Sandaracinus amylolyticus: one gene and its partner. The protein of the gene in region 1 binds, or shares a complex with, the protein of each later gene. Links are inferred from orthologs where the notes say so. Each region holds a gene or a part of one and is shown in the gene's direction. Other genes may lie near its edges.

Region 1 (15,552 bases):
GACCTCGCGCGCGTCCTGCGATGGGTCTCCGATGCGACCTGCACCGAGGCCGACGATCGAGACATCGAGGCCGGTGCGACCGAGCGCGCGCCGTGCGATCACAGCGGGCCTTGTAGCACGCGCACCGCGCGCTCGTGCTCGGCGCGGATCGCGCGCGGCGCCTCGTCGGACGCGGCCTCGGGGGGCGGAGGTGCGGCGCTCGGCGCGGTCGCTGCGACGCTGGGCAGGTACATCTCGACGCTGCGCATGCCCTGCGCCTGCTCGGCGAGCGATGCATCGCCGCTGCTCTGCGCCTCGGCCTCGGCGCGCAGCGCGGCCTGCGCGAGGATGACGCGCGCCTCGTCGAGCTCGCCACCGCGCGCGAGACGGATCGCCTCGACCGTCACCGCGGCCGCCATCATGCGCGCTGCGTCGCGCTCGACCGACTCGTCGCGACCACGCGCGAGATCCGCCTCGTCCGCGGTCGCGCGCGCACCGAGGAAGAGACGACGCTCGAGACGGCCGGCCTCCGCGACCGCATCGTCGAACGTGAGCACCGCGTCCATCAGCTCGACCATCGCGCCCGTGCGACGACCCTCCGCGCGGAGCCGCACGATCACGTCGCGCGTCTCGCCCTCCGCGACGTCGCCGAGCGCGACGCGCACCGAGCCGTCCATGCCGACCTGGGGCTGACCGACGACGCTCTCGACGCGCACGCCCGGGCCGGGGCGGATCTCGATCGAGAGGTTGCGCGCGAGGACGTGTCGCATGCGGAGCACCTCGTCCTGGAAGACGCGCGCGACCGCGCTCGACTCCTCGACGAAGTGGAACCGCCCTCCGCTTCGCTGCGCGATCGCGGCGAGCAGCGTCTCGTCGTACTCGGTGCCCAGACCGAGCGCGGTGATCGCGATGCCGCGCTCGCCAGCGGCCTGCGCGAGCGGCTCGATGGTCGTCGGGTCGTTGGGCACGCCGTCGCTGAGCAGGACGACGCGGTTGATGCCCTGCGGATCGTAGTGGCGCATCACCTCCTCGAGCCCGGCGCGCATGCCGCCGCCGAGGTCGGTGGTGCCGGTCGCGCGCAGCGCCGAGACCTGCTCCCGCAGCTCCTCGATGCGGCCGCGATCGATCTGCGTCGACGGCAGCACGATCTCGGTCGACGAGTGGAACGCGACGACCGCGAGGCGATCACCGTCGTGCATCGCGTCGAGCAGCGCGGCGGTGGCGGCGCGCGCGTCGTCGATCGGTCGGCCCTCCATCGAGCCCGACGTGTCGACCACGAGCGCGAGGTTGATCGGCGGGCGATGCAGGCCCTCGGGCGTGACCGTGCCGACGCGCAGGCGCGCGACGATCTCGCTCGACTGCGCGGCGGGCACGAACGTGTTGCCGAGCGCGCCTTCGAGCACGATCGCCTCCGGGTCCTCGCGATCCCCACCGTGCTGCGCACCCCCGCATGCGATCAGCGCGCACGCGACGAACAGTGATCCGAGCGTCCTCGTCGTCATCCCGAGCCCTCCTCCGTGATCCGTGGAGGGCGTGCGACGGGCGAGCGCGCGCGAAGGTCTATCGTTGCGAAGCGGTGAATCGACGCGCCGGCAGGAGCGTCACCGGATCGACTGCCGCGAGACCGAGCGCGAGCGGTCGCGCCTCGAAGTGCAGGTGCGGCGGCGTCGTGCGTGCGTTGCCGGTGTTGCCCACCGTGCCGAGCACGTCGCCCTCGCGCACCCACTGGCCGACCGCGAGACCGGGCGCCCACGCGTCGAGGTGCGCGTAGTAACAGAGCACGCCGCGGCGTCCGAGCGTGTGCACCACGCGACCGCCCAGCGAGTACGTGCCTACGTGGACGACGAGCCCGTCGTGCGCCGCGACGACCGGAGTCCCGCGCGCGGCGAAGACGTCGACGCCCTGGTGGCGTCGCCCGCCGGAGCGCGGCGCGCCGAACGTCGAGTGGAACGCGCGGGCTCCGCGGACCGGCGAGCCGAGCGGGACGGGGTCGAGGAAGTAGGCGCCGAGGGCGACGAGCCAGGCGCAGAGAACGAGCGCCGCGAGCGCGCGTCCGAGTCGTTTCCGCATGCGCGATCGTTGCGCGCGGCGCGCGCGAGACCGCGTCGAGGACGAGGAGATTTCGCGTCATCGCGCACGGAACTGGCTCGCTTTCTGGAGCTCCTCGAAGAGCTCCTTCTCGCGCGGCGTGAGCGACTCCGGCACGACGATCTGCACCGTCGCGTAGAGGTCGCCGCGCGCACCTTCCTTGCGGGGATAGCCCTTCTCGCGAAGGCGGATGTTCCGGCCCGACGACGTGCCCGGCGGCACCTTCAAGCGGACCTCGCCGTCGAGCGTCACGAGGGGCACCGTCGCGCCGAGCGCGGCTTCCCACGGCGTGATCGGGAGCGTCACGTGGAGGTCGTCGCCCTCGAGGCGATAACGCGCGTCGGGGACGACCTTCACCTCGAGGAAGAGATCGCCGGGCGGCGCGCCCGGGCTGCCCTGACCGCCCTTGCCCGCGAGGCGGATCCGCTGTCCGGTGCGCACACCGCCCGGGATGCGGACGGTGAGGCGCTGGGTCTGACCCGTCTCGGGATCGCGGATGCCGAGGTCGCGCGCGCCCCCCGCGAACGCGTCCGACACACCGATCTCCAGCACGGTCTCGCGATCGTCACCGCGGCGCGGCCCACGCGGGCGACGGCGCGCGCCGCGCATGCCCTCGACCTGTCCGCCGAAGAACTGCTCGAAGATCGAGCCGAGATCGTTCGGATCGAAGCCCTGACCTCCGAAGCCGCCGAGGTCGCCGAAGTCGAAGCGCACGTTCTCGGTGCCGGGCGGGGGCTGGCGGCCTTCGGAGATCGCCTTCCACGCGGGCCCGTACTTGTCGTAGAGGCTGCGCTTCTCGGGATCCTTGAGGACGTCGTACGCCTCGTTGATCGACTTGAAGCGGTCCTCGGCGCCCGGCTCTTTGTTGACGTCCGGGTGGTACTGGCGCGCGAGCTTCTTGTACGCCTTCTGAAGCTCGTCTTGCGTCGTGGAACGCGAGACACCGAGCGCCTCGTAGTAGTCCTTGTAGCTCACAGGCTGCTTTCTCCGCCCTGTCGGCCAAAGGTGTCCACGACACCAACGGACACAAGGGGCGGACTGTGCTCGCGCCCGCGCAGCATCACGAGGGCCCGATCGTGGGCGGCTCGACCGGCGGAGGGTCCGCCATCGGACCCTCGGGCTCGTCGGGCGCGACGTCACGCACGATCGGTGTCGGCGTCGGTGCGGACGGCGCTTGCGAAGAGGGCGCGGGCTGCGCGGCGGGGCTCGGACCGGACGACGACGACGACGAAGGCGGCGGGGCGCTCGAGCTCCCGCACGAGGCGAGCGCGGCGAGCACGAGGGCGATCGCGATCCTCACGCGCGCACGCTACCACGCGCTCCGAGCGGGAGCGTGATCACGAAGCGCGCGCCGGGCGTGGTGTGCTCGTCGAGCCGCACACGCCCGCCGTGCGCTTCGGCGACGCTCTTCACGATCGAGAGCCCGAGGCCGGTGCCGTTGCGCTCCGCGTCGGTCGTGAAGAAGCGCTCGAAGATGCGCGCGCGGTGCTCGGGCGCGACGCCTGACCCGTGATCGCGCACCGCGAGGTGGATCGCGTCGCGCGCGAGCTCGATCGTGATCGACACCGGCCGTCCCGGCGGGGAGAAGCGGATCGCGTTCTCGACGAGGTTGAGCAGCGCGCGCTCGAGATCGTTCTCGCGGCCGCGGAGTGGCGGGAGCGTCGCGGGCGCGTGCACCTCGACGCGTGGATCTGGGCTCTGCGTGCGCTCGACGACGCGCGTGATCAGCGCAGCGAGATCGACATCGCCCATCGGCTCGCGTGAGGCCTCGATGCGCGAGAGCTCCAGCAGTCGCGAGACGAGACGATCGAGGCGATCCGCGTCGAGCTGGATGTTCCGCAGGAAGCGCTCGCGCGTCTCGGGATCGTCCGACGCGCCTTCGCCGAGCAGCTCCGCCGCGCCGCGGATCGAGGTGAGCGGGGACTTGAACTCGTGCGCGACGTCGGCCGCGAACTCCGAGATGTAGCGGAGGCGCCGATCGAGCTCCGCGGTCATCGTCGCGAACGCGTGCGAGAGATCGCGGATCTCGCCGCTGCCGCCGACCGGCACGACGACGTCGCGCTCTCCCGCGGCGATGCGACGCGCGGCGCGCGCGAGGCGCGTGAGCGGGCGCGAGATCGACCACGCGAGCACGAGCGTGAGCAGCGCGGTGAGGAACACCGCGACGCCCATCACGACGGTGAGCCCCGCGCGGATCTTGTAGAGCTCCTCGAGCACCGGCTGCGTGGATCGCGTGACGTAGATCGCGCCGGTGACACTGCCGCGATGACGGATGGGCTCCGTCACGAAGAGGATCACCGACGGATGCTCGGCGCGCAGGCGCGTGTACGCGGAGGGTCGTCCCGCGAGCGCCTCGCGCACCTCGCGGCGATCGGCGACCAGCGGCCAGCGATCTCCCTCGTCGCTCCATCGCGCGACGCGCGCGCTCGATCGACGGATGTCGTTCGAGAGATCGTAGATCTCCTGCGGTACGACGGTGGGCGGCAGCGGCTCGGGCCCTTCGGGCGGGCCCCACGCGTGCGAGTCGATGCGGACGACGGCGCGCTCGTCGAGCACGCGGACGCGCGTGCGTGTGGTGCGCGCCGCGTCGACGAGGATGCGCATCACGCGCGGCGACTCGAGCTCGCGACCCGAGGCGATCGCGTCCTCGGCGATCTCTCTCGCGAGCACCGCCTGGTTGCGCATGTCGCGCTCGAGCGAGAGGAGGAGCTGGCGCTCGTGGATGCGCGCGAACTCGAGCCCCGCCCACGGCACGAGCAGCACGAGCACGTTCACGAGGAGCAGCCGCGCGAGGATGCCGCCGGAGATGCGCCTCGTGAGCGTGAGCGGCCCGCGGATCGTCAGGCTCCCGCGGCCTTGTAGCCGACGCCGTGCACCGTCGCGATCGGGTCGCCGCCGAGCGCGCGGAACTTCGCGCGGATGCGCCGCACGTGGGTGTCGATCGTGCGCTCGGTGACGAGGTTGTCGTACGCGTACGCGCGCTTCATGAGCTGTCCGCGCGACAGCACGATGCCGGGGCGCTCGATCAGCGCGGCGAGCATGCCCAGCTCGGTCGGCGTGAGCGCGACGAGCTCGCTGCCGTAGCGCACCTCGTGGCGCTCGAGATCGATCGTGATCGCGCCGTGGCGCAGGCGCGTGCCCTTCGGGGTCGGAGCGGGCGTGCTCTCGGCGGGCCCTTCGATGCGGCGCAGCACCGCCTTCACGCGCGCGACGAGCTCGCGCGGCGAGAACGGCTTCGTGAGGTAGTCGTCGCCGCCGAGCTCGAGCCCGAGCACGCGATCGATCTCGTCGCTGCGCGCCGAGAGGAACAGGATCGGCACGCGCGACGCGGCGCGGATCTCGCGACAGAGCGTGAGGCCGTCGACGTCGGGGAGCATCACGTCGAGCACGACGAGCTCGACGTCGCCGCGACCGAACGCCTCGCGCGCGCTCTTGCCGTCGCCCGCGACGGTGACGCGATGGCCCTCGCGCGCGAGCGCGTACTGCACGACCTCGCGGATGCGTGCCTCGTCGTCGACGACCAGGATGTGACGGCTCAAGCGCGCGCCTCCGCTTCGGTCCGCTCTCGATCTACCACGGACGCGCTCGGGCCTTCCTCGGTGACGTCGAGCGCGGCGCCGAGCCCTTCGACACGCGCCCAGAGCTCCGAGACGACCTCGTCGGGGGCCGCGCCCGCGACGTGCGCGAGCACGATCTGACTGCGCAGGGCCTCGAGCGCGCCCTCGAGCTCGACGAGCGCGCGATGGTCCTGGTCGCGCGCGTGCACGAGGCGCGCGACTCCGTCGCGGTGGAGGCGCGCGGTCGCCATCGCGCGCGACGTCGCGCCGCTGCGCTCGAGCTCGAGGAGGCGCGACTCGGCTGCTCGGAGATCGAACCCGGGTCGCGCGAGCGCGTCGTCGAGCCGAGCGATGCGCGCCATCGCGCGGTCGATGTCGGCGCGGATGCGCGTGGCAGCGTCGCGCGAGAGCAGCGGTGCGAGCGCGGTGCCCTCGGCCGCGACCAGCGCCTCGTCGAGCACCGCGTGCAGACGTCGCGCGAGCGGAGCGCGCGTGGTGTCGCGCTCCGGCGGCGCCAGCGCGATCGGCGCCCAGAGCGGCCACAATGCCCACGCGACGAGCGCGGAGGCGAGCCGCATCGGCAGCGCGCCCTGCTGGCGACGCGCGACCACCGTCGCTGCGATCGCGCCGACCACGAGATACAGCGCGAGGAGCTGGAGCGGGCTCATCGCGCCTCGTCGTAGCGACCGGTCGCGGAGAGGCCCGAGCGCGCGAGCGCGTCGGCGAAGCTGCCTTCGCGCGCCCGCACGAACGGCACGTCCTCGGTGCGCGGCCGCACCAGCCACGGCCGGAGGATCCAGCTCGTCTGACCCGAGACGAGCAAGAACACGCTCGCGATCGCGACGGCGCTCGCGAGCTGTGCGAGCCCGCTACCGCCGAGCCCGCGCAGCAACACGGCGAGCGCGGCGATGCCCGAGAGCGCGAACGCGAGCGTCGCGGCGAGCGCGGTCGCGTGGTAGGCGAGCCCGCGATCGATCGCGAGCCAGAGCGCGGGCGCGAGCGCGAAGAGCACCAGCGCACCGCGCGCCGCCGACGCGAGGCTGAGCGCGACCACGCTCCGGAACGTCCAGCGCTGTCCGAGCGCGACACCGATCGCGTGGAACGCAGGCACTCCGATGGCGAGCGTCGCGCAGAGCGCGAGTGGGAGCTTCAGCGCCGCGTACGCGATCTGCAGCCCGCCGCGGAACGAGCCGACGACGCCTCCGAACGCCGCCGCACCGCACACGATCGCGGCGAGCGACGTCGCGACCAGCGCGCGCAACGACTCGCCCTCGGTCGCGCGACGCGCGGCCTCGGCGGGACGACGCAGGATGAGCTGCAGCTCGCTCACGATGCACCTCCGAGGAGCACGGGGAGCAGCGCGCCCCAGACCCGCGTCGCGAGCGCGGTCGCGAACACCGCGAACCCGGCGAGCCCTCCGATCGCGATCGCGCGCGTGCGGAGATCGGCGTCGCCCAGCGCGCGCACGATCTCGCGCAGCACGTGTCCGAGCCCGACGACGCCGGCGAGCGCGAGCCCGGCGCGCGTGGTGAGCGCGGCGGCATCGGTGCTCTCGCTCGTCACGACGAAGAGCGCGATCGCGGGCGCCAGACCTGCGAGCACCAGCCCGCTCGCGCCGATGCCGCGCGCGGCGGCCGCCGCGGTCGAGCGTGGATCGAGCGGCGCATCGGCGAGCGCGAGCAGCACGAACAGGCTCGGCACACCCAGCGCGACCACCGCGAGGAGCGCGAGCGGGATCCCCGCCGCGTGCACTGCCATCGAGAGCACACCTTCGCGCGCGCCCATCGCGAGCCCCGCGATCGACGCGAGCGCGAGCCCGACCGCGCCGCGTCGCGCGATCTCGATCACGTCCGCGCGGTCGATCGCGGCGTGCGCTCCCTGCTCGTTCGTTCGCGGATCGACCGCCGCGAAGTCCCCCGTCGTGCTCGTCACCGCGACCTCCTCGCCGTCATGCGAGCAAGGTCGCGCGCGGCCGAGGAGCGAGCGGGGAGGGCGCTTCGAGATCGCGAGGAGAGAAGATGGCGAAATCGTGGCGGCGGCTCAGTCGCGCGCGAGGAAGGCGCGGGCCTCGCCCTCGTCGAGCGTGATCAGCTCGCGCTCGCGCGAGCCCGCCTCCTCGTACACCGAGCGACGCTGCTGCATCGCGACCGTCGGCGAGTCGGTCAGCACCGCGCGCCGCAGGAACCCGGGCAGCGACGCCGCCGCGCGCCGCAGCTCGGTGAAGAGCGACGCGGACTCGATGTCGAGCGGGGTGAGCCCGCGGAGATCGCCGAGCACCTTGAACGGCTCACCGCCCGTCGCGGCGAGCGCCGACGAATGCGCGCGCGAGAGCGCCCGCATCTGCGGGGCCGTCACCTGGTGCACCAGTCGAAGCGTCATCAACCGCGTCGACGGGTCGAACTCGATGCTCCACATGATTGCTGCTGCCCACGGGAACGGCACCGAGACGAACGCCCGACCAGCTCGTGCGAGCGGGTCGGGCGTCGGTCACATCGATCGCACGAGAACGCGATCACTGGCAGGCGGCCGGGACCTCGCGGCCGAGCGCCTGCAGGCCGGCACGCCAGCCGTCGATCGCCGACTGGCAGCCCGTCTCCGCGCCCGCCGGCATGCTGTTGTACATGCCGCAGTCGACGACGCCGGGCGTGCCCATCGCCGAGAGATAGGCGTTGCAGCACTCGGCCGCGCGGCCGCAGACGCTGCCGCCGCCGCCCGCACCGGGGTCGGCGGGAACGGTCGTGCCGTCGGGCGCGACCACCGGCGTCGGCGCCATCGCGGCCATGCCGCCGCAGACGACGTTGTAGACGATGCTCGACACGCAGCAGAACATGAAGAGCACGCCGCAGCCGATCGCGACGTACTTGCCGGTGTTGCTCTTCGCGGGGCCACCGGGCGCCGCGGGCGCCCCGCCCATCGGGGGCTGAGGACCACCCGGCGGGCCTCCACCGAAGCCACCCGGGGGCGCGCCCGGAGGCGGCGCACCGAAGCCACCGCCCGGCGGCGGACCGCCCGGAGGCGCGCCGAAGCCACCCGGCGGCGGACCGCCCGGAGGCGCGCCGAAGCCTCCACCCGGCGGCGGTGCACCGAAGCCACCACCCGGCGGCGGGGTGCCCGGACCACCGCCCGGAGGCGCGCCGAAGCCACCACCCGGAGGCGGTGCGCCGAAGCCACCACCCGGCGGCGGGGTGCCCGGACCACCGCCCGGAGGCGCGCCGAAGCCACCACCCGGAGGCGGCGCACCGAAGCCGCCCGGCGCGTTGCTGCTCGGCGGCGGCGCCCCGAACCCGCCGGACGCGTCACTCGGCGGGGGCGCGCCGAAGCCACCCGGAGGCGGCGCACCGAAGCCACCGCTCGGCGGCTGCGCGCCGAAGCCACCGCTCGGCGGCGGCGCCCCGAACCCACCGCCCGGCGGCGGCGTGCCCGGCCCACCGCCCGGAGGCGCACCGAAGCCACCGCCCGGAGGCGGCGCGCCGAAGCCACCGCCCGCGCTCGGCGGCGGCGCCCCGAAGCCACCACCCGCGCTCGGGGGCGGCGCGCCGAATCCACCACCCGGAGGCGGCGCCCCCGGAGGCGCGCCCGGCGGCGGCGTCATCGGGCCCAGCATGGTCGCCTGGAACGCGAGGTTCTGCTTCTGTCCCCCGGCCTCGGCGGGCGGTGCGCCCTGCGGCGGCGGCGGTCCCGGCGGCGCGCCCTGCGGCGGCGGTCCCGGCGGCGCGCCACCGGCGGCCGGAGCACCCGGCTTCGGCGGCGTCACGCCCGTCATCATCATCGTGCCCTTGAACTTCGAGCCGGCTGCCTTGGGCTTCAGGCCGGTGCCGCACGCGACGCACTGGGTCGCCGTGTCGGTGTTCGGTTTTCCGCAGTTGGGACAGAAGACGGTCACTTGCGCCTCCAGGAGGACCAATGCTTCATGACTGAGAAGCGTCCCCCTCGCTGGATCGAAGGTCCCTCGACAGCGCTCCGGGCCTCGATCGCGCCGAAGACTACACGCACGTCGACACCGATGGGAAGCCTGTTCTCGCGCGCGGGCGTCCTCGCTTGACAGCCTCATTGGAGCGGCCTAGCGTCCGCCCGCCCGAAGGCCCCTCTCGCGCATTTGTGCGAGCGCGCCTCTCGCGAGCGAGCGCGAGCTCCGAGGAGCCGCGCGACCTCGCGGCGGAGGGCATGCGTTTCCTAGAAGCAGCCTCACTCACCGAGGCGAGTGGCCGGGCACGGAGCACGATGGCGTTCACCCTCTCCGCAGAGCACGAGAAGATCGTCGACGAGCTGATCGCGCGGTACCCGACGAAGCAGGCCGCGTGCATCCCGGTGCTCCACCTCTGCCAGCGCCAGGTCGGCTGGGTGAGCCCCGACGTGGTCGCCTACGTCGCGACGCGGCTCGGAATGGCCGCGAGCGAGGTGCAAGGCGTCGTCACGTTCTACACGATGTACGCGCAGCATCCGCCCGGGAAGCACACCGTCTGGGTCTGCAGGACGCTCTCCTGCGAGCTGATGGGCGCGAAGACGATCCAGGAGCACCTGGAGCATCGCCTCGGCTGCCACGCGGGCGAGACCAGCGCGGACGGCACGTTCACGCTGAAGAAGGCGGAGTGCCTCGCGGCCTGCGGCTACGGCCCGATGGTGCAGATCGACGATCAGTTCTTCGAGAACCTGACCGTCGAGAAGCTCGACGCGCTGCTCGATCGCATCGCGCGAGGCGAGACGCCCACCCAGGAAGAGACCGCCTGGTACCCGAACGCCGCCGCCGCGACGACCAGCGGCAGCTGAACCTCCCTCGCTCTTCCTCTACGCGACCGGCCGGAGAGTCATGCCGTCGTACCAGAACATCCTCAGCAATCGCTACACGCTGGCTCGCAGCTGGACGCTCGAGGTGGCGGAGCGCGCGGGCGCCTACCAGCAGGCGCGCAAGGCGCTCACCTCGATGACGCCCGACCAGATCAAGGCGGAGGTGAAGGCCGCCAACATCCGTGGTCGCGGCGGCGCCGGCTTCCCCGCGGGCATGAAGTGGGGCTTCCTCGCGCCGAAGAAGGAAGGCCAGGAGGTCTACCTCGTCATCAACGCCGACGAGGGCGAGCCCGGCACCTTCAAGGATCGCACGATCATGGAGAAGGATCCGCACCGCCTCATCGAGGGGTGCATCATCGCCATGTATGCGATCGGCGCGCACAAGTGCTGGATCTACGTGCGCTGCGAGCTGGTCCTCGCGATCGCGCGTCTCGAGGCGGCGATCCGCGAGGCGCACGCGCGTGGGTTCCTCGGCGCGCGTCCGTTCGGCAAGGAGCACGCGCTCGACATCCACGTGCACCCCGGCGCCGGCGCGTACATCTGCGGCGAGGAGACGTCGCTCCTCAACTCGCTCGAGGGCAAGCGCGGCGAGCCGCGCCTGAAGCCGCCGTTCCCGGCCGTGAAGGGCGCGTTCGGCATGCCGACGATCGTCAACAACGTCGAGACGATCTCGGCGGTGCCCGACGTCGTCGCGATGGGCGGCGAAGCGTGGAGCAACATCTCGCTGCTCCCGCCGGAGATGAAGGACGGAGGCACCCGCCTCTACGGCATCAGCGGCCACGTGAAGCGCCCGGGCGTGTACGAAGCGCCGGTCGGCATCACGATGCGCGAGCTCATCTACGACTTCGGCGGCGGGATGCTGCACCCCGATCGCAAGCTGAAGGGCGTCATCCCGGGCGGGTCGAGCACGCCGGTCCTGCGCGAGCAGGACAAGGTCGAGGCGAAGGACCCGAAGCACCCGCTGAACAAGTGGCACGGCAAGTCGCACCTCGACGTGCCGATGGCGGTCGACACGTATCGCGGCATCGGCACGATGCTCGGCACCTGCTGCGCGATCGTGATGGACACCTCGGTCTCGATGGTCGAGGCGTCGCGCAACCTGATGAAGTTCTACGCGCACGAGTCGTGCGGCCAGTGCACGCCGTGCCGTGAGGGCACCGGCTGGCTCGCGAACGTGCTCGATCAGATCGCGGCGGGGCGCGGCAAGCCGAGCGACGTCGATCTGCTCGTCGACATCTCGAACAACATGATGGGCAACACGATCTGCGCGCTCGCGGACGGCACGGCGATGCCGATGCTCGCGTTCGTGCGGAAGTTCCGGAAGGAGTTCCTCGAGGCCGCGGAGAAGGGGCTCCCCCAGAGCGCGCGGCTCGACGAGGCGATCCGCTCGCAGCTCGTGCGGCGGGAGGCGGCATGAGCACCAGCGGCGAGCTCCTCTTCCTGGTCTGCGGGTTCGCGGCGACGATCGCCGCGGTCCTGACCGTCACGATGCGCAACCCGCTGCGCTCGGCGATCGCGCTGCTCGTGCACGTGATCTCGCTGGCGGGTCTGTACCTGACGCTGCACGCGCACCTGCTCGCGGCGATCCAGCTGATCGTCTACGCGGGCGCGATCGTCGTGCTCTTCGTCTTCGTCATCATGCTGATCGGGCCAGGCGCGATGGAGCATCGCGCCGACACCCGCGGCTGGGTGATGAAGACGATCGGCGGCGGTCTGATCGTGCTGTTCGCGGGCGCGATCACGTTCTCGGTCGGCGAGGCCACCGCGCCCGAGGTCGCGATCGCGACGTGCGACGGCAGCGATCCGGCGTGCCGCGAGTTCGGCAGCGTCGAGGCGCTCTCGGACTCGATCTACCGGCAGGCGGCGGTGCCCTTCGAGCTCGTGTCGATGCTGCTGCTCGTCGCGATCATCGCGGCGATCGGCACGGCGCGCGGTCGCACCGCGGCGCAGAAGGACGAGGCCGATCCCGTCGAGGCGCGCCGCATGGCGCTGCGCCCGTTCGCGAACGACGCGGAAGCGCCTTCGCTGAACCCCGCGAAGATCTCGACGGTGGGCCAGGGCCCGCCGCATCCGCTCGAGATCGGCAACGAGAGCGACGGCGAGACGCCGGCCGAGTGAGAGGCAGAGGGAGCAGACGATGGAGATCGGGCTCGGTACCTACCTCGCGCTCGCCGCGGTGCTCTTCGGCATCGGCGCGCTCGGGTTCCTCACGCGCCGCAACATGCTGCTCCAGCTCATGTCGATCGAGATCATGCTGAACTCGGTCAACCTGACGCTGGTCGCGTTCAACCGGTGGAATCCGGAGTCTCACGTGGGCCAGGTGTTCGCGTTCTTCGTCATCGCAGTGGCCGCGGCGGAAGCCGCAGTGGGCCTCGCGATCCTGATCAGCCTCTTCCGCCTGAAGAAGTCGGTCGAGAGCGATCGCGCCGACCTGCTTCGTCACTGACGTCTACGGAGCCGAGAGCCGACCATGGACTTCGACTTCTCCTTGCCGACGAACCCGGCGCCGATGCTGCTGTGGATCGTCCTGCTGCCGCTGCTCGGCGCGATCATCAACGGCTTCTTCGGTCGCGGCGCGGCCAAGGGCCTGGTGAGCGGCGTCGCCGTCGGCACCGTCGCGACCTCGTTCCTGCTCGCGCTCTACTGCTTCACGATGCTCGTCCTCGCGGGCGAGGGTGAGCACGCGGGCAACACGGCGATCACGCTCGACCTCTACCGCTGGTTCTCGGTGACGGTCGGCGAGGACTCGGTGCCCGTGAACGTGCGGTTCACGATGGATCACCTGTCCGGGATCATGACCGTGATGGTCACGGGCATCGCGTCGCTCATCCATCTGTACTCGACCGAGTACATGGGCGACGACCCGTCGTACCCGAGGTTCATGACGTATCTGAACCTCTTCACGGCCTCGATGCTGATCCTCGTGCTCGGCTCGAACCTGCCGCTGATGTTCGTCGGCTGGGAAGGCGTCGGGCTCTGCTCGTACCTGCTGATCGGGTTCTGGTGGGAGAACCCGGCGTACGCGGCCGCGGGGCGCAAGGCGTTCGTCGTCAACCGCATCGGCGACTTCGGCGTGCTCATCGGCACGTTCCTGCTGCTCGGCTCGGCGCACACGTTCGAGTTCGCCGAGATCAACGCGGGCGTGATCGAGTACGGCCAGCGTCAGGTCGAGCTCGGCGGGTTCCCGATCGGGATCACGATCGCGGGCGCGGCGGCATTCTTCCTGTTCATCGGGTGCACCGGCAAGAGCGCGCAGCTGCCGCTCTACGTGTGGCTCCCCGACGCGATGGCCGGTCCGACGCCGGTCTCCGCGCTCATCCACGCCGCGACGATGGTCACCGCGGGCGTGTACCTGTGCTGCCGTCTCTCGCCCGTCTTCATGATGAGCGAGAACGTGATGGCGCTGATCGCCGTCACCGGCGCGCTCACTGCGCTGCTCGGCGCGTCGATCGGCGTCGTGCAGACGCAGATGAAGCGCATCCTCGCGTACTCCACCGTCAGCCAGCTGGGCTTCATGTTCGCGGCGGTCGGCATGGGCGCGTTCGCGGCCGGCATCTTCCACGTCTTCACGCACGCGTTCTTCAAGGCCTGCCTCTTCCTCGGCGCGGGCTCGGTGATGCACGCGATCCACGCGCACGGCGACGCGGACATCCGCTGGCTCGGCGGCATGAAGAAGTACATGCCGCGCACGCGCGCGACGTTCCTGATCTCGTGCCTCGCGATCGCGGGCTTCCCGCTGACGAGCGGCTTCTTCTCGAAGGACGAGATCCTCTTCGGCGCGCTCGAGGGCTCGGCGCACCTCGGGTGGGTCGGCTACGCGGTCTTCGTGATGCTCGCGGTCGCGGCGTTCCTGACCGCGTTCTACATGTTCCGCCTCTACTTCCTCACGTTCGAGGGAGAGTTCCGCGGCGGTCACGCGCCCGGCGATCACGGGCACGGGCACGGTGACGAGCACCACGCGGAGCCGCACGAGTCGGGCGACGCGGTGACGATCCCGCTGATGGTGCTCGCGGCCGGCGCGCTCATCGTCGGCTTCCTCGGGCTGCCGCACTGGCTCGGCGACGTCCTGCACGTGCACTGGAACCTCTGGTCGCCGTGGCTCACGGGGCACGAGGGCGAGCACGGCGCGGTCGCGGCGTTCGCGGCCGGTGCACACGAAGGCGGGCTGAGCCCGACGATGCTCGGCGTGATCGCGATGTCGGTCGGCACCGCGGTCGGTCTCGGCGGCATCGGGCTCGCGTACTCGTGGTTCGGCAAGGCCGACGCGATCGCGCCGGAGCGCGAGACGCTCATCGTGCGCATCGCGGTGATCGCGGGAGGCGTCATCGGCGTCGCGCTCTGTGTGCTGCTCGGCCTCGAGATCGCGCAGACGACCCACACCGCGGCGATCGTCGCGATGGTGCTCGGCCTGATCGTGCTCGGCGCGATGTCGCTCTTCGCGCTCTACGTCGGCGCGAACCCGCGCGTCGACACGTACCGCTGGGCGATGGACAAGTGGCGCGTCGACGAGCTCTACGGGAAGACCATCGTGGGGCCGCTCCGCGGCACCTCGGTCGTCTCGGCGAACATCGACCGCATCTTCGTCGACGGCCTGCTCACGTGGGTGCCGGCGCAGGCTGCGCGCGGGATCGGCTGGGTGCTCACGCGCGCCCAGAACGGCGTGATCTACGCGTACACGATCGGCCTCACGGTCGGCGCGGCCGGGCTGATCTGGTGGTTCACGTACCCGCACACGAGCCTCGTCGGCGAGGCGCAGGACGCGAACGTCGTCTGGACCGCGGATCGCGGCCCCGGGTACGAGTACCGCTGGGACTTCGACAGCGACGGCGACTGGGACACCGACTGGTCGACCGAGAGCACGGCGACGCACTCGTACGGCGGCGACGACGCGTTCTACGGCCTCGTCGCGGTGCTCGAGGCGGGCGCGCTCGACGTCGAGCCGATCGAGATCGAGCTCTCGGAGGAGCCCGCGAGCGTGCCGGTCGATCGACTGCCCGTCGAGTGGGCGCGCGCGCCCGGCGAGGGCGAGGACGCGCCGCGCGATCCCGCGCCGCCGACCGTGCGCCTCGAGGGCGGCCAGGTCGTGCTCGCCGCGAACGACGCGGTGGTGCGCGGCGGGACGCAAACCGACGAGGATCGCGAG
Region 2 (15,267 bases), 2.4 Mb from region 1 along the record:
ACGATCAAGAACGAGCGCTGGGTGCACGAGAACGTCGCGATCCTCGGCGACGCCGCGCACACCGCGCACTTCTCGATCGGCTCGGGCACGAAGATGGCGCTGGAGGACGCGATCGTCCTCGCGCGCGCGATCGCGGCGCATCCCGGCGATCTCGCGACGGCGCTCTCGAGCTACGAGGACGAGCAGCGTCCGATCGTCGGTCGCATCCAGACCGCGGCGCAGCAGAGCCTCGAGTGGTTCGAGCAGGCGAAGCGCCATCACGCGGCGCTCGAGCCGATGCAGCTCGCGTTCTCGCTGCTCACGCGCTCGCGACGCATCACGCACTCGAACCTCGCGATGCGCGATCCCGCGTGGGTCGCCGAGGCCGATCGTTGGTTCGCGCGGCGCGCCGGCATCGACGTCGACGCGAAGACGCCGCCGCCGATGTTCACGCCGTTCACGCTGCGCGGCCTGACGCTGCCGAATCGCATCGTGGTCTCGCCGATGTGCCAGTACAGCGCGGAGGACGGGCTCCCCGACGACTGGCACCTCGTGCACCTCGGCTCGCGCGCGATCGGCGGCGCGGGGCTCGTGATGACCGAGATGACCGACGTGTCGCCCGAGGGCCGCATCACGCCCGGATGCACCGGCATCTGGAGCGACGAGCACGTCGCGCGATGGAAGCGCGTCGTCGACTTCGTGCATCGCTTCAGCGACGCGAAGATCGGCCTGCAGCTCGCGCACGCCGGACGAAAGGGCTCGACGAAGCTGCTCTGGCTCGGCGAGGACGAGCCGCTCGACGACGGCAACTGGGAGCTCATCGCGCCCTCGCCGCTCCCCTACGACGAGACGAAGAGCCAGACGCCGCGCCCGATGACGCGCGCCGACATGGACGCGGTGATCGACGCGCACGTGCGCGGCGCGAAGAACGCAGACGCCGCGGGCTTCGATCTGCTCGAGCTCCACATGGCGCACGGCTACCTGCTCTCGTCGTTCCTCTCGCCGCTCTCGAACCAGCGCACCGACGCGTACGGCGGCTCGCTCGAGAACCGCATGCGCTTCCCGCTCGAGGTGTTCGACGCCGTGCGCGCCGCGTGGCCCAGCGACAAGCCGATGTCGGTGCGCGTGTCCGCGACCGACTGGGTGCCCGGCGCGTTCGACGGCGACGACGCGGTCGCGCTCTCTCGCGCGCTGAAGCAGCGCGGCTGCGACGTCATCGACGTGAGCACCGGACAGACGTCGACGCTCGCGAAGCCGGTCTACGGTCGCGCGTACCAGACGCCGTTCAGCGATCGCATCCGCAACGAGCTCGGGATCCCGACGATCGCGGTGGGCAACATCCAGGACTTCGATCAGGTGAACTCGATCCTGCTCGCAGGGCGCGCCGATCTCTGCGCGCTCGCGAGGCCGCACCTCTACGACCCGTACTGGACGCTGCACGCGGCGGCGACCCAGGGCCACGACGGCGTGCGCTGGCCCGATCAGTACCGCGCCGCGAAGACGGCGATCCCGAAGACCGTCAAGCCTGCTTGACCATCCCGCGGGGGCGCGGTGTGTCGGTTCCAACCGCCATGAGGGCTGCGTCCTGCCGCGATCGCGCGCCGATCCACGCAGCGCGCGCGCGGTACGCCGAGTGCACGACGCGCGGCCCGATGGGCACACGAGGGAAGGGCAGGGCGCGCTGGGCGCTGGTGCTGATCGCGCTCGCGAGCGGATGCACCGGCGACGCCGCGATCGACGGCGACGCGAGCACGCCGCGCGACGGAGGCATCTCGTCGATCGACGGCGCGCGACCGAGCGAGCACGACGCGAGCACGTCGCCGATCGACGGCGGCCCGGTGGCGACCGCCGGCGAGATCGCGCTCACGCTGCGCGCGGATCGCGGTGCCGCGTCGGACGCAGTGGTCTCGCTGGGCGTGCCGTTCGCGCCCGGCGTGCTGCGCGACGCGTCGCACGTGCGTGTGCTCGATGCGAGCGGGACCGAGCGCGAGATCCACGTCGCGGAGCTCGCGCGCTGGCCGCTCGACGGATCGATCCGCAGCGTGCTGGTCGCGTTCCGCGCGACGCTCGCCGCGAACGCCGAAGAGCGCTGGACGATCGAGCACGGCGCGCCGCGCACCCGCACCGCGCCCGCCGCGATCGCGCCCGCGCCCGACGGGCCCGTCGCCGCGACGCTCGACCCCGAGCACTACGCGCGATCGCGCGTGAGCGGCCCGCACCTGACGATCGCCGCGAACGATCGCTTCGAGTCGTTCGACGACGAGCTCGAGTCGTGCCTCGGCTCGATGTCGCCCGCCTACGAGACCTACGGCGTGAGCTGCGCGGGCACGAACGCGCACCGCACGTACTACGACGGACCGCACGCGCTCTGGCAGCGCTTCGTGCGTGGCGCGGACGCGGCGCGCTATCGACGCGCGCGCCTCGAGAGCACGTGGTACCGCGACAACGAGCTCGAGTGGATCGCGGGGCGCGCGATGGCGGTGCAGGTCTGTCAGGCCGACGGCTGGACGCCGTCGCAGAAGCTCGACTGGGGCGTCATGCGGCGCATGACCGGGCAGGGCATGCTCGACGACTACCTGCTCACCGGCGATCCCGCGGCGCGCGAAGCGGTGATCGCGATGGGCGAGGCGTTCGTGCGCAGCCTGCCGGCACAGCGCGGCGGGCGCGAGAACAGCCTGCGCGTCACCGAGCGCAACCTCGCGTGGACGATCATGGGCGTGGCCTCGTACTACGCGCTCGACCCGCGCGACGAGGTGCGCGCCGCGCTCGTGTCGCTGATCGACGAAGCCGTCGACTGGCAGAGCGACGGAACGAGCGGCGCGTTCGAGCACGACCTCGTGCGCCCCGATCCCGAGGAGTGCAGCGACGGGCCCGCCGGTGGCTCGCCGTTCATGACGTCGCTGCTCGTCGATGGGCTCATGGACGCGCACGCGCTCACCGGCGACGCGCGCATCGCGGACGTGGTGCGTCGCGCCGCGGAGTGGCTGCGCGACGACGCGGTCACGAGCGACGGAGCCGCGTTCCGCTATCTGTGGGGCTGCGCGTCCGACGACTACGACGACTCGAGCACGGCCGATCTCAACCTGCTGATCGTGCACGTCTTCGGCGCGGCGTACGTGCTCACCGGCGACGCCGCGTGGCTCGACGTCGGCGACGCGTTCGCCGACCACGGCGTCGACGCGATGTACGTCGGACGCCCGAAGCAGTGGAACCAGTCGGGCCGCGCGTTCCCGCGATATCTCGGCTACCGCGCGCTCGGTCGCGCGCCGTGACCTGTTCCAGGATTGGCGGATCGTTGCTGCGATCCTAGACGTGTGACCCGCGCACCGGATACGTTCCGGCGCGATGCGACACGCGACACTCCTGCTCCTTGCGCTCGTGATCTCGTCCTGCTCCGGCGACTCGGGCTCGTGCACCGTCGTGAACGAGCCCGACGGTACCGCGGTGATCAGCTGCCCCGACGGGAGCAGCGCCACGGTTCGTCCCGGTCCCGCGGGCATGCCGGGATGGACGGCATGGACGGCACGTCGAGCGGCTGCACCGTCGAGGAGACCGAGGCCGGCGCGGTCGTGACCTGCGACGACGGCACGAGCGTGACCGTTCCTCGCGGCGTCGACGGCTCGGGCTGCACGCTCACCGACCACGGCGACGGCTCGGCGACGCTCACGTGCGACGACGGCACGAGCGTGACGCTCCCGATCGACGGCCCGCTGCACCTCGGCGCCGGCTCGAACGGATCGTGCGCGACGCGCGCCGACGGCACGCTGCGCTGCTGGGGCTCGGCAGGCATCCTCAGCGTTCCGCCGGGGCGGTTCGTCGAGGTTCGCGGGTTCCACAACGACCACCGCTTCTGCGCGCGCCGCCCCGACCACACCGTCGCGTGCTGGGGCAACCCCGATCCGCTCTCGACCCCGCTCGGCGAGACCTTCACGCGCCTCTACGGGCACGATCGCGGCATGTGCGGCATGCGCGCCGACGGCACGTTGCGCTGCTGGGGCGCGTTCGGCCCGATCGACGGGCCGCCCACCGACGAGGCGTTCGTCGACTATGCGTTCGGCTTCGAGTGGGGCTGCGGCGTCCGCGCGAGCGACGGGACGATCCGCTGCTGGGGCGGCCCCGATCCGGACGACGTCCCGACGCCGCCCACGGGGGCGTTCGTGTCGATCGTCGGGAGCCTCTTCGACGTCTGCGGGCGCCGCGCCGACGGCACCGTCGCGTGCTCGGGCGCCCTCGCGTCGGGCGCGCCTGCCGAGGCGCTCGGCGCGATCAGCGCGGGCCAGCTGCACGCGTGCGGGATCCGCGCGAGCGACGCCTCGCTGGTGTGCTGGGGCCGCGATGCCGAGGGCCAGCACGTGGTCCCGCCGGGACGCTTCGTGGAGGTCGTGAGCGGCGGGCGTCACTCGTGCGCGCTCGACGAGGCCGACGAGGTGCACTGCTGGGGCGACGACACGTTCGGCCAGGCCAGCGTGCCCGACCCGCTCTGAGCGCGTCATGCTGCGCGCGCGATGAGCACTCCTCTTCCGCCCCTCGACGGACATCTCTTCGGGCCCGGTCAGCCCTGCTTCGGCTGCGGGCCCGATCACCCGTACGGGTTCCACCTCACGTTCGCGCGCGAGGGCGACGAGATCGTCACGCGCTTCACGCCCGGGGATCGCTACCAGGGCCCGCCCGGCATCATGCACGGCGGGCTCGTCTCGACGCTCGCCGACGAGGTCGCCGCGTGGGCGCTGATCGGGCTGCTCGGCAAGTTCGGCTTCACCGCGTCGTTCGACGCGAAGCTGCACAAGGCCGTGCGCATCGGCGTCCCGCTCGAGGGCCGCTCGGTCATCACCCGCGACGCGCGCCGCATCGTCGACGTCGCGGTGCGCATCGTCCAGGACGGCGCCGACGCGTTCACCGGCAGCTTCCGCTTCGTGGTCCTCGACCAGGGCGGCGCCGAGCGGATGCTGGGCGGCCCGATCCCCGACGCGTGGAAGCGCTTCTGTCGCTGAAGTGGACCAGACGTCGCCGGCTGCGACGCGGATCGAGCATCTTCGATGCTCGGCGTCGCAGCCGTCGTCGTCCGGTCCACTTCAGCTCTTTTTTCTGGTCGAGCATCTTCGATGCTCGACGGTGAACGACGTCCGTGCTGCGACGCGGATCGAGCATCTTCGATGCTCGGCGTCGCAGCCGTCGTCGTCCGGTCCACTTCAGCTCTTTTTCTGGTCGAGCATCTTCGATGCTCGAGGGGCGCACGCGCGAAACTCGATTGAGCGGCAGAGGCTGACAGTGAACACTGTCGCGCCATGAAGACCGCCGCGGAGTACGTCGAGTCGCTGCGCGCACGGAAGCTCGTCCTCTGGGTGGACGGGCAGCGCGTTCCGGATCCCACGCGCCACCCGAAGGTGCGCCCCTCGATCGACACCGTCGCCGCGACCTACGCGCTCGCGCACGATCCCGACCCGACGATCCGCGATCTCGCGACGCCGCACTCGAAGCTCGTCGACGCGCGCGTGAACCGCTTCACGCACCTCTTCACGAGCGACGACGACCTCCGGAAGAAGTTGGAGCTCCAACGAATCCTCGGTCGCCTCACCGGCACCTGCTTCCAGCGCTGCGTCGGCATGGACGGCCTCAACGCGACGTACATCGCGACCCACGGCCGCCAGGGGCACGACCGCTTCGTGCGCTGGCTCGCGAACGTGCAGCGCGAGGACCTCACGCTGAACGGCGCGATGACCGACCCGAAGGGCGATCGCAGCAAGCGCCCGAGCGAGCAGCCCGACTCGTTCGTGCGCGTCGTCGGGCGCAGCGCGGTCGGCCTCGTGATCCGCGGCGCGAAGATCCACCAGACCGGCGCGGCGAACGCGCACGAGATCCTCGTGATGCCCGGCCAGTCGCTGCGCGCGGGCGAAGAGGACTTCGCGATCGCGTGCGCGATCCCGGTGGACGCGCCGGGCGTGTCGATGGTGCTCGGCCGTCAGCCCAGCGACGAGCGACGCGGCGGCCCCGACGCGGGCAACGCGCGCTACGGCGGCCAGGAGTGCGTCGTGATCTTCGAGGACGTGTTCGTCCCGCGCGACCGCGTCTTCATCGACGGCGATCTCGAGGCGTGCAACGAGCTGCTCGAGGCGTTCGCCGGGTTCCACCGCGCCAGCTACGGCGGGTGCAAGCCGGGCAACCTCGACGCGCTCGTCGGCGCGACCGCGCTCCTCGCGAAGAAGAACGGCGTGCGCGACGCCTCGCACGTGCGCGACAAGCTCACCCAGATGGTCCACCTCACCGAGACCATCCACGCGCTCGGCCTCGCGGCCTCGACGAAGACGACGAAGCACCGCTCCGGGATCCACCAGGTCGACGCGGTGCTCGCGAACGTGTGCAAGCACCACGTGACCGAGCTGCCCTACGAGATCGTCCGGCTCGCCGAGGACCTCGCGGGCGGGCTGCTCGCGACGATGCCCTCGGTCGCCGATCTCGATCACCCCGAGCTCGGCCCGAAGCTCCGGCACGTGATGGGCGATCGCGAGCGCGCGAAGCTGCTCCGCCTCGTCGAGTGGATGAGCTACGGCTCGGGCGCGGTCCCGCTGCGCATCGAGTGCATGCACGGCGCGGGGTCGCCCCAGGCCCAGCGCGTCGTGATCGAGCGGCGCACCGACTGGGACGAGAAGATGCGCGCCGCCCGCAAGCTCGCCGGGCTCGACGAGTAGTATCGAGCGCGAAGCGCAGCGCGCGCGGGACCGTGCTCGCGGACGGCGACAGCCACCCGCGCGCTCCCCGGTGAGTGTTCGCGGACGGAAACAGCCACCCGCGCGCTTCCGGGTGGGTGTTCGCGGACGAAAACAGCCACCCGCGCGCTTCCCGGCGGGTGTTCGCGGACGGAAACAGCCACCCGCGCGCTTCCCGGTGGGTGTTCGCGGACGGAAACAGCCACCCGGAACCTTCCGGGTGCGCGATCACGCGCGAGAACATGCACCCGGCGTCGTCCCGGTGCGTGATCGCGCGCGAGATCGCCCGCTGGGCGCGCTCCGCGAGCGCCCGCTCGCCTCCCGAGAAGGGGGAGGGCGCGCGTCGCCGAGGCGCTCCCGTTTTCGCTGGCTTTCCCAGCGTTGACACCACGTTGCCGGTAGCCTAGAACCGGCGCCGGCCTCCCATCCCGAAGGGCGTCGTCCGCCTTTCGCCGGCTGAGACCGCTCGGCCGTCCCCCACGGCTGCAGGGGCCTGCGCAAACAGGCGGCCTCCGACCTCGCCCCCTTCCCAGGAAAAGGCACCGAGCCCCATGTTCGAGGTCTATTTTCCCGTCTTCCTGATGCTCGCGATCGCAGTCGCGATCCCGTCGTTGCTGTTCATCCTGGCATCGACGCTCGGCAGGAAGAACCCCACGCCCGAGAAGCTGATCCCGTACGAGTCGGGCTCGGCGACCACCGGCGCTCAGCACGTACGCCTGAGCGTCAAGTTCTATCTCACCGCCATCCTCTTCGTCGTCTTCGACATCGAGGCGGTGTTCCTGTATCCGTGGGCGGCTCAGTTCCGCGAGCTCGGCTGGTTCGGGCTCGTGGAGATGCTGCTCTTCCTCCTCGTCCTCGGCGTGACCCTCGTCTACGCGTGGAAGAAGGGAGCGCTCGAATGGGAAAGGTAGTGATGGGAGGCGGCGACGCCGGCTTCGTCACGACGAAGCTGGACGATCTCCTCGCGTGGGCGAGGAAGTGGTCGCTGTTCCAGTATCCGTTCGTCACCGCGTGCTGCGGCATGGAGTTCATGTCGCTGAACGGCCCGCGCTACGACGGCCTCGCGCGCTTCGGCGCCGAGGCGCCGCGCTTCTCGCCGCGCCAGGCGGACCTGCTCTGGGTCGTCGGCACGATCGTGCAGCGCCAGGCTCCGGCGCTGAAGCGCATCTACGAGCAGATGGCCGATCCGAAGTACGTGATCGCCTTCGGCACGTGCGCGTCGTGCGGCGGCTTCTACGACAACTACACGACGGTTCCGGGCATCGACAAGCTCATCCCGGTCGACGTGTACGTGCCCGGCTGCCCGCCGCGCCCGGAGGCCGTGCTCGACGGTCTCATGCTGCTCCAGCAGAAGATCCAGTCGGGCACGCGCGGGCCGCTCGTCGTGCCGACGCGCGAGGTGCCCGAGATGGTGCAGCTGCGCAAGAAGGGCACCGCGGTCTACTACGGCCAGCGGAAGCTCGAGGCCGAGCGCGCCGGCGCCAACCCGCTCGCGCAGCTGAGCGCGGAGCTGCTCGAGGATCGCCCCGGCGAGGCCGTGCGCATCGAGCGCGAGAAGAAGGGCTGAGTCGCCATGAGCAAGAAGGTGCTCGAGCGCCTCACGGCGCAGTTCGGTGACCGCATCCTCGCGACGAGCAGCCACTTCGGCGACGACGAGGCCGTGGTCGCGCCGAAGGACTGGCTCGAGGTCGCGCGCTTCCTGCGCGACGACCCCGAGTGCGACATGAACCACTTCGTCGACGTCACGTGCGTCGACTACCCGATGCGTGAGGACCTCCCGCGCTTCGACGTGCTGCTCTTCGTGCGCTCGCTCGCGAAGAAGCACCGCGTGCGCATCAAGACGCGCGTCGACGAGGGCGGCAGCGTCGCGTCGCTCGTGCCGGTGTGGATCGGCGCGAACTGGGGCGAGCGCGAGGCGTGGGACATGTTCGGCGTGGTCTTCGAGGGCCACCCCGATCCGCGCCGCATCCTGATGTACGACGAGTTCGTCGGGCACCCGCTCCGCAAGGACTACCCGATCGAGAAGACGCAGCCGCTGGTGCCCTACCGCGACGTGGAGGACATCGACAAGCTGCCGCCCTTCGGCCCCGACGAGGGCCAGCCGTGGTCGCGCATCGACTGGCAGGCGCGCATCGAGGGCAGCGACTTCCAGGTCTCGCCCGCCATCGGCGAGCAGCAGGGCCAGCGCCCCGCGCTCAGCAAGGGCATCGAGTACACCGAGCTCGACGACGAAGCGGCTCGTACCGCGACCGAGTAACCCGGCGAAAGAGTGATGTAGATGGAGCCCTTCTACGAAGACGAGGAGCACGAGGGCACGCTCGAGCTGCCCGCCGAGCCCATGCGGATCAACATGGGCCCGTCGCACCCCGCGATGCACGGCACCATCCGCATGGTGCTCGAGCTCGACGGCGAGACGGTGATGGATCTCGACATCCAGCCGGGCTACCTGCACCGCGGCTTCGAGAAGAGCTGCGAGCGTGGCAACTGGACGCAGGTCTTCCCCTACGCGGATCGCCTCAACTACGTCTCGCCGATGCTCTGCAACGTGGGCTTCTCGCTCGCGGTGGAGAAGCTCGCCGGGCTCAAGGTGCCGGAGCGCTGCACCTGGTACCGGATGATCCTCGGCGAGATCTCGCGCATCACCGATCACCTCACGTGCAACAGCGCGACGGCGATGGAGCTCGGAGCGTTCACGCCCTTCCTGTGGTGCATCAAGGTGCGCGACTGGCTGTGGGACGTGCTCGAGCAGGAGACCGGCGCGCGCATGACCCACTCCTTCGGCCGCATCGGCGGCATGGCGAAGGAGCCCACGCCGCACTTCAAGGAGAGCGTCCGTGCGGTGCTGCCGCAGGTCGACGAGGTGCTCCTCGAGACCGAGTCGCTGCTGCTCAAGAACCGCATCTTCCTCGACCGCACCCAGGGCATCGGGAAGCTGAGCAAGGAGCGCGCGCTCGCGTGGGGCGTGACCGGCCCGGTGCTGCGCTCGACCGGCGTCGACTACGACGTGCGCAAGGCGCACCCGTACATGTTCTACGACGCCGTCGACTTCGACGTTCCGGTCGGCCACGACGGCGACAACTACGATCGATTCATGGTGCGCTTCGAGGAAGTGCGTCAGTCGATGAAGATCATCGAGCAGTGTCTCGACAAGATGCCGGACAAGGGTCCGATCAACGCCGACGACCCGCGCTTCGTGCTGCCCGAGAAGCTCGACGTGTACAACACGATCGAGGCGACCATCGCGCACTTCAAGATCGTGATGGAGGGCATCAAGGTGCCCGCCGGTGAGTGCTACTCGTTCACCGAGGGCGGCAACGGCGAGCTCGGCTTCTTCATCGTGAGCGACGGCTCGGGCACGCCCTATCGCGTGCGCTGCCGCCCGCCGTGCTTCTACAACCTGCAGGCGTGCCGCGAGATGCTGATCGGCGACATGGTGGCGGACATCGTGCCCACCTTCGGCTCGATCAACATGATCGGCGGCGAGTGCGACCGCTGAAGCACGCGAGTCGCTGACAGACGATTTCCTTCCCTTCGGGAGCGGTGATGCCGACGTTCAAGCTCGATGGCCAGGAGATTCCCTTCGAGCCCGGAGACACGATCATCCGGGCGGCGTGGAAGAAGGGAGTCGAGATCCCGCACTACTGCTGGCACCCCGGTCTCTCGATCGCGGCCAACTGCCGCATGTGCCTCGTCGAGATCAAGAGCGCGCGCCCGATGGCGCTGCCGATCCTCGCGTGGGACGAGAAGAAGAAGGACTACGTCGAGACGACGAAGAACAAGCTCCAGCCCGCCTGTCAGATCGAGGTGACGGAGGGCATGGAGGTCGCGAGCAAGGGCGCGGCGGTCGAGAAGGCGCAGGGCGCAGTGCAGGAGTTCCTCCTGCTCAATCACCCGGTCGACTGCCCGATCTGCGATCAGGCCGGTGAGTGCAAGCTCCAGGACTACTGGCTCGCGCACCAGAAGAAGCTGAAGCGCAAGGACACCGAGCCGGTGCACAAGCCGAAGGCGGTGCGCTTCGGTCCGACGATCGTCTACGACGCCGAGCGCTGCATCATGTGCACGCGCTGCATCCGCTTCTGCGACGAGGTCGTGGGCGACCACGTGCTCGACATGCGCGAGCGCGGCAACAAGAACGAGATCACCGTCTCGCCGGGCCGCGAGCTCGATCACGCGTACACGCTGATGACCGAGCACGTCTGTCCGGTCGGCGCGCTGACGAGCAAGGACTTCCGCTTCAAGGCGCGCGTCTGGTTCCTGCGAAGCGCGCCCGGCGTCTGCAACGGCTGCGCGACCGGCTGCAACACGTGGGTCGACTACGATCCTCGTTACCAGCGCGTGTATCGCCTGCGCCCGCGCGACAACGAGCAGGTGAACAAGTTCTGGATGTGCGACGCGGGCATGATGACGTACAAGCGCTTCCACGAGGATCGCATCCTCACCGGGCGCGTTCGTCAGGAAGGCCGCGTCGTCGAGGTGCCGCGCGACGTCGCGATCGAGGCCTCGGCGAAGGTGCTCGAGAAGTCGCAGCGCCTCGCGGTGGTGTTCAGCGCGCAGCACACCAACGAGGACAACTTCGTGCTGGGCAAGCTCGGGCGCGAGCACCTCGGCGGCACCGCGCTCTACCTCGCGGCGCTCTCGCCCGAGAGCGTGCCCGGCGGGTGGAAGGGCGACGCGATCCTGCGGCACCCCGACCCGAACCCGAACCGCGCGGGCGCGACGGCGGTCGCCGGCGGCGAGCTGCGCAGCACCGCGGATCTCGCGGCCGACGTCGCGGCGGGCAGGGTCGACGCGATCCTCTCGCTCGGCTGGGCGGCGGGCGAGAGCGTCGAGCAGCTCGCGAGCCTCGCGAACGTCCCGCACGTGAACCTCTCGTCGAACATCGGCCCGCTCACGCAGGTCGCGACGGTCGTGGTCCCGGTCGCGACGACGGCCGAGGCGAGCGGAACCTTCGTGAACGCGAAGGGCATGGCGCAGCAGTTCCAGCGCGCGGTGAACGCGCCGCTCGGGATCAAGAGCGCCTGGGAGACGCTGATCGAGATCGGCAAGCGCGTGGGACGCGAGATCGCGTTCGCGAAGCTTCCCGAGGTGCGCGCGGCGATGCCCGCGACGACGGCCGCCGTGGCGGCTGCGAGCTGAGGGGACGACGATGGATCTCGGCTGGCTCGTTCTCGTTTCGATCCTGAAGATCGCGTTCGTCATCGGCGTGCTGCTGCTGCTGTTCGCGCCGGTGCTGGTGCTCGCGGAGCGTCGTCAGAGCGCGTTCTTCCAGGATCGCCTCGGCCCGTACATGGGCGGCTTCCCGATGCCGCGCGCGCTGCTCGACGCGATCCCGTACCTGGTGCTCGGCGCGTACGTCGTCGCGGCGCTCTGCGGCGTGATGTTCGCGATCAGCCTGGCGATGGTCGCGACCGGCAACGGTCAGGACGTGCTCTTCACCGAGCCGGTGTTCGGCATCGAGCACACGTGGGGCGGGCTGATGCTCGTCTTCTTCCCGCTCGCGGTCATCCACCTCGTCGCGGCGAAGATCCTCCCGTTCCTCTTCTTCGATGGGCGCCTGACGATCTTCGGCGGCCTGCACGCGCTCTTCGACGCGATCAAGGCGTTCACCAAGGAGGACATCGTCCCGCCCCGCGGCGACAAGTTCCTCCACTCGATCGCGCCGATCATCGCGATGGTCCCGGCGTTCGCGACCGCGGCGGTGATCCCGTTCGGTCCGACGATCTACGTCGACTACCTGCTCGATCAGCTGCCCGCGGAGGGCGCGATCGGCGGGACCGCGATCGACATCCAGGTCGCGAACCTCAACATCGGCATCCTCTACATCTTCGCGATCGCGGGCACCGGCATCATCGGCGCGGCGATCGCGGGCTACGCGAGCGACAACAAGTACGCGCTGCTCGGCGGCCTCCGCGCTGCGAGCCAGATGGTCAGCTACGAGGTCACGCTCGGCCTCTCGCTGGTCCCGATGTTCATGCTCTACGACTCGCTGATGCTGCCGGACATGATCCGCTGGCAGAGCGAGCACGTGTGGGGCGTGCTGGTGAACCCGCTCGCGTTCGTCCTCTTCTTCACCGCGACGATCGCGGAGTACAAGCGCGTTCCGTTCGACGCGCCCGAAGGTGAGAGCGAGATCGTCGCCGGCTACTTCCTCGAGTACTCGTCGGGCAAGTGGCTGATGTACATGATGGGCGAGTTCATCGAGGTCGCGGTGAGCTCGGCGATCATCGCGGTCGTCTTCCTCGGCGGCTGGGACGTGCCGTTCCTGACCCGCGCGGGCTGGGAGGCGTTCGGCTACCGCTTCGATCTGAGCGGGACGGACTTCGCGGTCGTCAGCAACGTCGCGAACTCGCACCTGTTCATCATCATCCTGCAGGTCGTCGCGTTCCTGACGAAGGTCATGGTGCTCGCGCTGATCAGCATCCAGGTGCGCTGGACGCTGCCGCGCTTCCGCTACGACCAGATCATGAGCCTCTGCTGGAAGCTCATCCTGCCGCTCTCGCTGCTGAACATCCTCGTGACCGGCATCTTCGTGCTGCTGTTCCAGCAGATGGGTTGGTGATTCGATGGCCTACGCGATCAAGAAGCCCGGACGCACCGTCGCGGACCAGAGCTACGTCGTCGAGGCGGTGAAGGGCCTCGGCGTCACCTTCAAGCGCTTCTTCCAGAACACGATCGGCCCCGCCGAGAACCGGAAGACCGCGACGATCCGCTACCCCGAGGAGAGCCGCGACTACCCGGAGCGCTTCCGCGGCGTGCACCGGCTCACCCACCGCGCGGACGGCTCGCCGCGCTGCGTCGCGTGCCTGTGCTGCAGCACGGCGTGCCCGGCGCAGTGCATCTACATCGAGCCCGCCGAGTACGAGGCGGACGATCCGCGCCACGGCTACGAGCGCTACCCGCGCGTGTTCGTGATCGACGAGCTGCGCTGCATCTTCTGCGGGTTCTGCGTCGAGGCGTGCCCGTGCGACGCGATCCGCATGGACACCGGCACGCACGTGCCGGCGTCGTGGAAGCGCGAGCACTTCATCTTCGACAAAGAGACGCTGATGAGCATCCCGGGCAAGGACGGGACGTACGTCACCGCGAACCCGCGCCACGAGCCCGGCGACCCGACGCACCCGGGCCTGGACCGCGAAAAGGCGCACTGATTCTCCCGGGGGAGGCTGCGCGCCTCCCCTCTCGACCCCTCGAGCTGCGCGCGGGTCCCCACCCGCTTGCGGGTGGCGCTTCGCGCTGGCCCAATCCCGCTCGTGAGCGCGCAGCGCATCGCCCTCGGGCACGGCAGCGCGTGGCACGACTTCCATCGGGTCGACCGCGAGCGGCCGTACGAGCTCGCGGTGCGAGAGCTCGTCGGCGCCTCTCAGCGCGCGCGGGTCTCGATCGAGGACGACCTGCTCCACGCGTGGTCCGCGGAGCTCTCCGCCATCCCGTGTGTGTGGCCGACCCGGGAGATCCACCGCGGCCTCGCGTGGACCGGATGGTCGGTCATCCGCGGCGATGGCGCGCGGGTCGCGCACGACGTGTTCAGGTCGCTCGCGCGGCGCTACCGCGACGACGACGGTCCGCCCGTGCTCGATGTTCGCCTCGGCGAGGAGCACTGGATCGACGACGACGGCCGCGAGCACTCGCTCGGAGACCACGTCGAGCGCGTGGCGCGCGCGGACTTGATCGCCGCGTTCGAGCGGCTCGCGGAGGACTGCCTCTGGGCGACGCGCGCGCCCGGCTACCTCCTGCACCTCGGTGTCTAGTCAGCCGCGGCCGCGATCCACCAGCAGCCACGCGAGCCACGCGATGCCGAGGACCTGACCGAGGTTGCGCGCCTCGGGGAGCTTCGCGCCGCGGAGCTTCTGGATCGGGTGCGTCCCGAACACGTTGCGCAGGCGCTGCGCGGTGCCGTCGTCGGTGCCGCTCAACACGAGCCGCGCGTGGTGCTGGCCCGCGACCGCGCGGATCGTCGCGCGGCGCGTTCCGGTGCGACGCACGACGTCCTCGATGCCGTGGAGCAGCGCGGGCGGGATGCGTCCGCGCACCACTAGCACGCGTCCATCGCGCACCGACAGGCAGAAGATCTCGTTCGCGCGCCAGAGCACGTACGCGCCGACCGCGACGAGGAGCACGACGAGGATCACGATCGGGTCGAGCACGGGCCCGGTATACGACGAATCCGTCACGCGTCGTTCCCCGAGAACCTCGACGCAGTGCAGCAACGCGAGCGCTACACTGCGCCCCCATCATGTCTTCCGACCAGCAGTCCAAGAAGCAGGAGCCCGGGCGGACGCCGGAGACGCGCGCCGTGCACGGCGGCGAGCCCCGCGATCGCGCGAGCGACTCGCTCGCCGAGCCGATCGTCCAGACCGCCACGTACACGTTCGCGAGCACGAGCGCGCTCGTCGAGTACATGGAGGGCAAGGTCGAGCGCGAGGAGTACGGGCGCTACGGGAACCCGACGGTCCGCACGCTCGAGCAGAAGATGGCGGCGCTCGAGGGCACCGACGACGCGGTCGCGTTCTCGAGCGGCATGTCCGCGGTCACCACGGCGATCCTCGCGCTCGTGAAGAGCGGCTCGCACGTCGTGCTCTTCTCG

Evidence for each region.
Region 2: the proteins of DB32_RS15990 (region 1) and DB32_RS25830 are in contact, whole or in part, in a cryo-EM structure (PDB 7NYH), measured with the Escherichia coli proteins. The link is inferred for Sandaracinus amylolyticus from one-to-one orthologs.

What each region holds. Positions count from the first base shown.
Region 1 is NZ_CP011125.1:3,747,875-3,763,426, forward strand. What follows is about bases 10,676-13,674. They hold DB32_RS15990 (NADH-quinone oxidoreductase subunit J family protein), read left to right. Parts: upstream 10,676-11,822; coding sequence 11,823-12,527; downstream 12,528-13,674. Other genes in these bases: nuoF (NADH-quinone oxidoreductase subunit NuoF), read left to right, coding at 10,676-11,826; nuoK (NADH-quinone oxidoreductase subunit NuoK), read left to right, coding at 12,547-12,855; nuoL (NADH-quinone oxidoreductase subunit L), read left to right, coding at 12,880-13,674. In the rest of the region: DB32_RS15920 (aldo/keto reductase), read right to left, coding at 1-102; DB32_RS15925 (vWA domain-containing protein), read right to left, coding at 99-1,481; DB32_RS15930 (M23 family metallopeptidase), read right to left, coding at 1,540-2,049; DB32_RS15935 (DnaJ C-terminal domain-containing protein), read right to left, coding at 2,107-3,042; DB32_RS46750 (hypothetical protein), read right to left, coding at 3,128-3,367; DB32_RS15945 (sensor histidine kinase), read right to left, coding at 3,364-4,842; DB32_RS15950 (response regulator transcription factor), read right to left, coding at 4,908-5,606; DB32_RS15955 (hypothetical protein), read right to left, coding at 5,603-6,292; DB32_RS15960 (hypothetical protein), read right to left, coding at 6,289-6,954; DB32_RS15965 (hypothetical protein), read right to left, coding at 6,951-7,556; DB32_RS15970 (hypothetical protein), read right to left, coding at 7,665-8,003; DB32_RS15975 (zinc-ribbon domain-containing protein), read right to left, coding at 8,137-9,507; DB32_RS15980 (NADH-quinone oxidoreductase subunit NuoE family protein), read left to right, coding at 9,846-10,391; more of nuoF, read left to right, coding at 10,432-10,675; more of nuoL, read left to right, coding at 13,675-15,552. UniProt on the Escherichia coli protein: NDH-1 shuttles electrons from NADH, via FMN and iron-sulfur (Fe-S) centers, to quinones in the respiratory chain. The immediate electron acceptor for the enzyme in this species is believed to be ubiquinone.
Region 2 is NZ_CP011125.1:6,120,919-6,136,185, reverse strand. What follows is about bases 6,201-8,914. They hold DB32_RS25830 (NADH-quinone oxidoreductase subunit A), read left to right. Parts: upstream 6,201-7,234; coding sequence 7,235-7,594; downstream 7,595-8,914. Other genes in these bases: DB32_RS25820 (NADH-quinone oxidoreductase subunit C), read left to right, coding at 8,257-8,914; DB32_RS25835 (4-hydroxyphenylacetate 3-hydroxylase family protein), read left to right, coding at 6,201-6,665. In the rest of the region: DB32_RS25855 (bifunctional salicylyl-CoA 5-hydroxylase/oxidoreductase), read left to right, coding at 1-1,512; DB32_RS25850 (glycoside hydrolase family protein), read left to right, coding at 1,551-3,251; DB32_RS25845 (RCC1 domain-containing protein), read left to right, coding at 3,495-4,463; DB32_RS25840 (PaaI family thioesterase), read left to right, coding at 4,485-4,970; more of DB32_RS25835, read left to right, coding at 5,265-6,200; more of DB32_RS25820, read left to right, coding at 8,915-8,940; DB32_RS25815 (NADH-quinone oxidoreductase subunit D), read left to right, coding at 8,962-10,179; DB32_RS25810 (NADH-quinone oxidoreductase subunit G), read left to right, coding at 10,227-11,819; DB32_RS25805 (complex I subunit 1/NuoH family protein), read left to right, coding at 11,830-13,242; DB32_RS25800 (NuoI/complex I 23 kDa subunit family protein), read left to right, coding at 13,247-13,831; DB32_RS25795 (hypothetical protein), read left to right, coding at 13,934-14,431; DB32_RS25790 (DUF3634 family protein), read right to left, coding at 14,432-14,827; DB32_RS25785 (trans-sulfuration enzyme family protein), read left to right, coding at 14,917-15,267. UniProt on the Escherichia coli protein: NDH-1 shuttles electrons from NADH, via FMN and iron-sulfur (Fe-S) centers, to quinones in the respiratory chain. The immediate electron acceptor for the enzyme in this species is believed to be ubiquinone.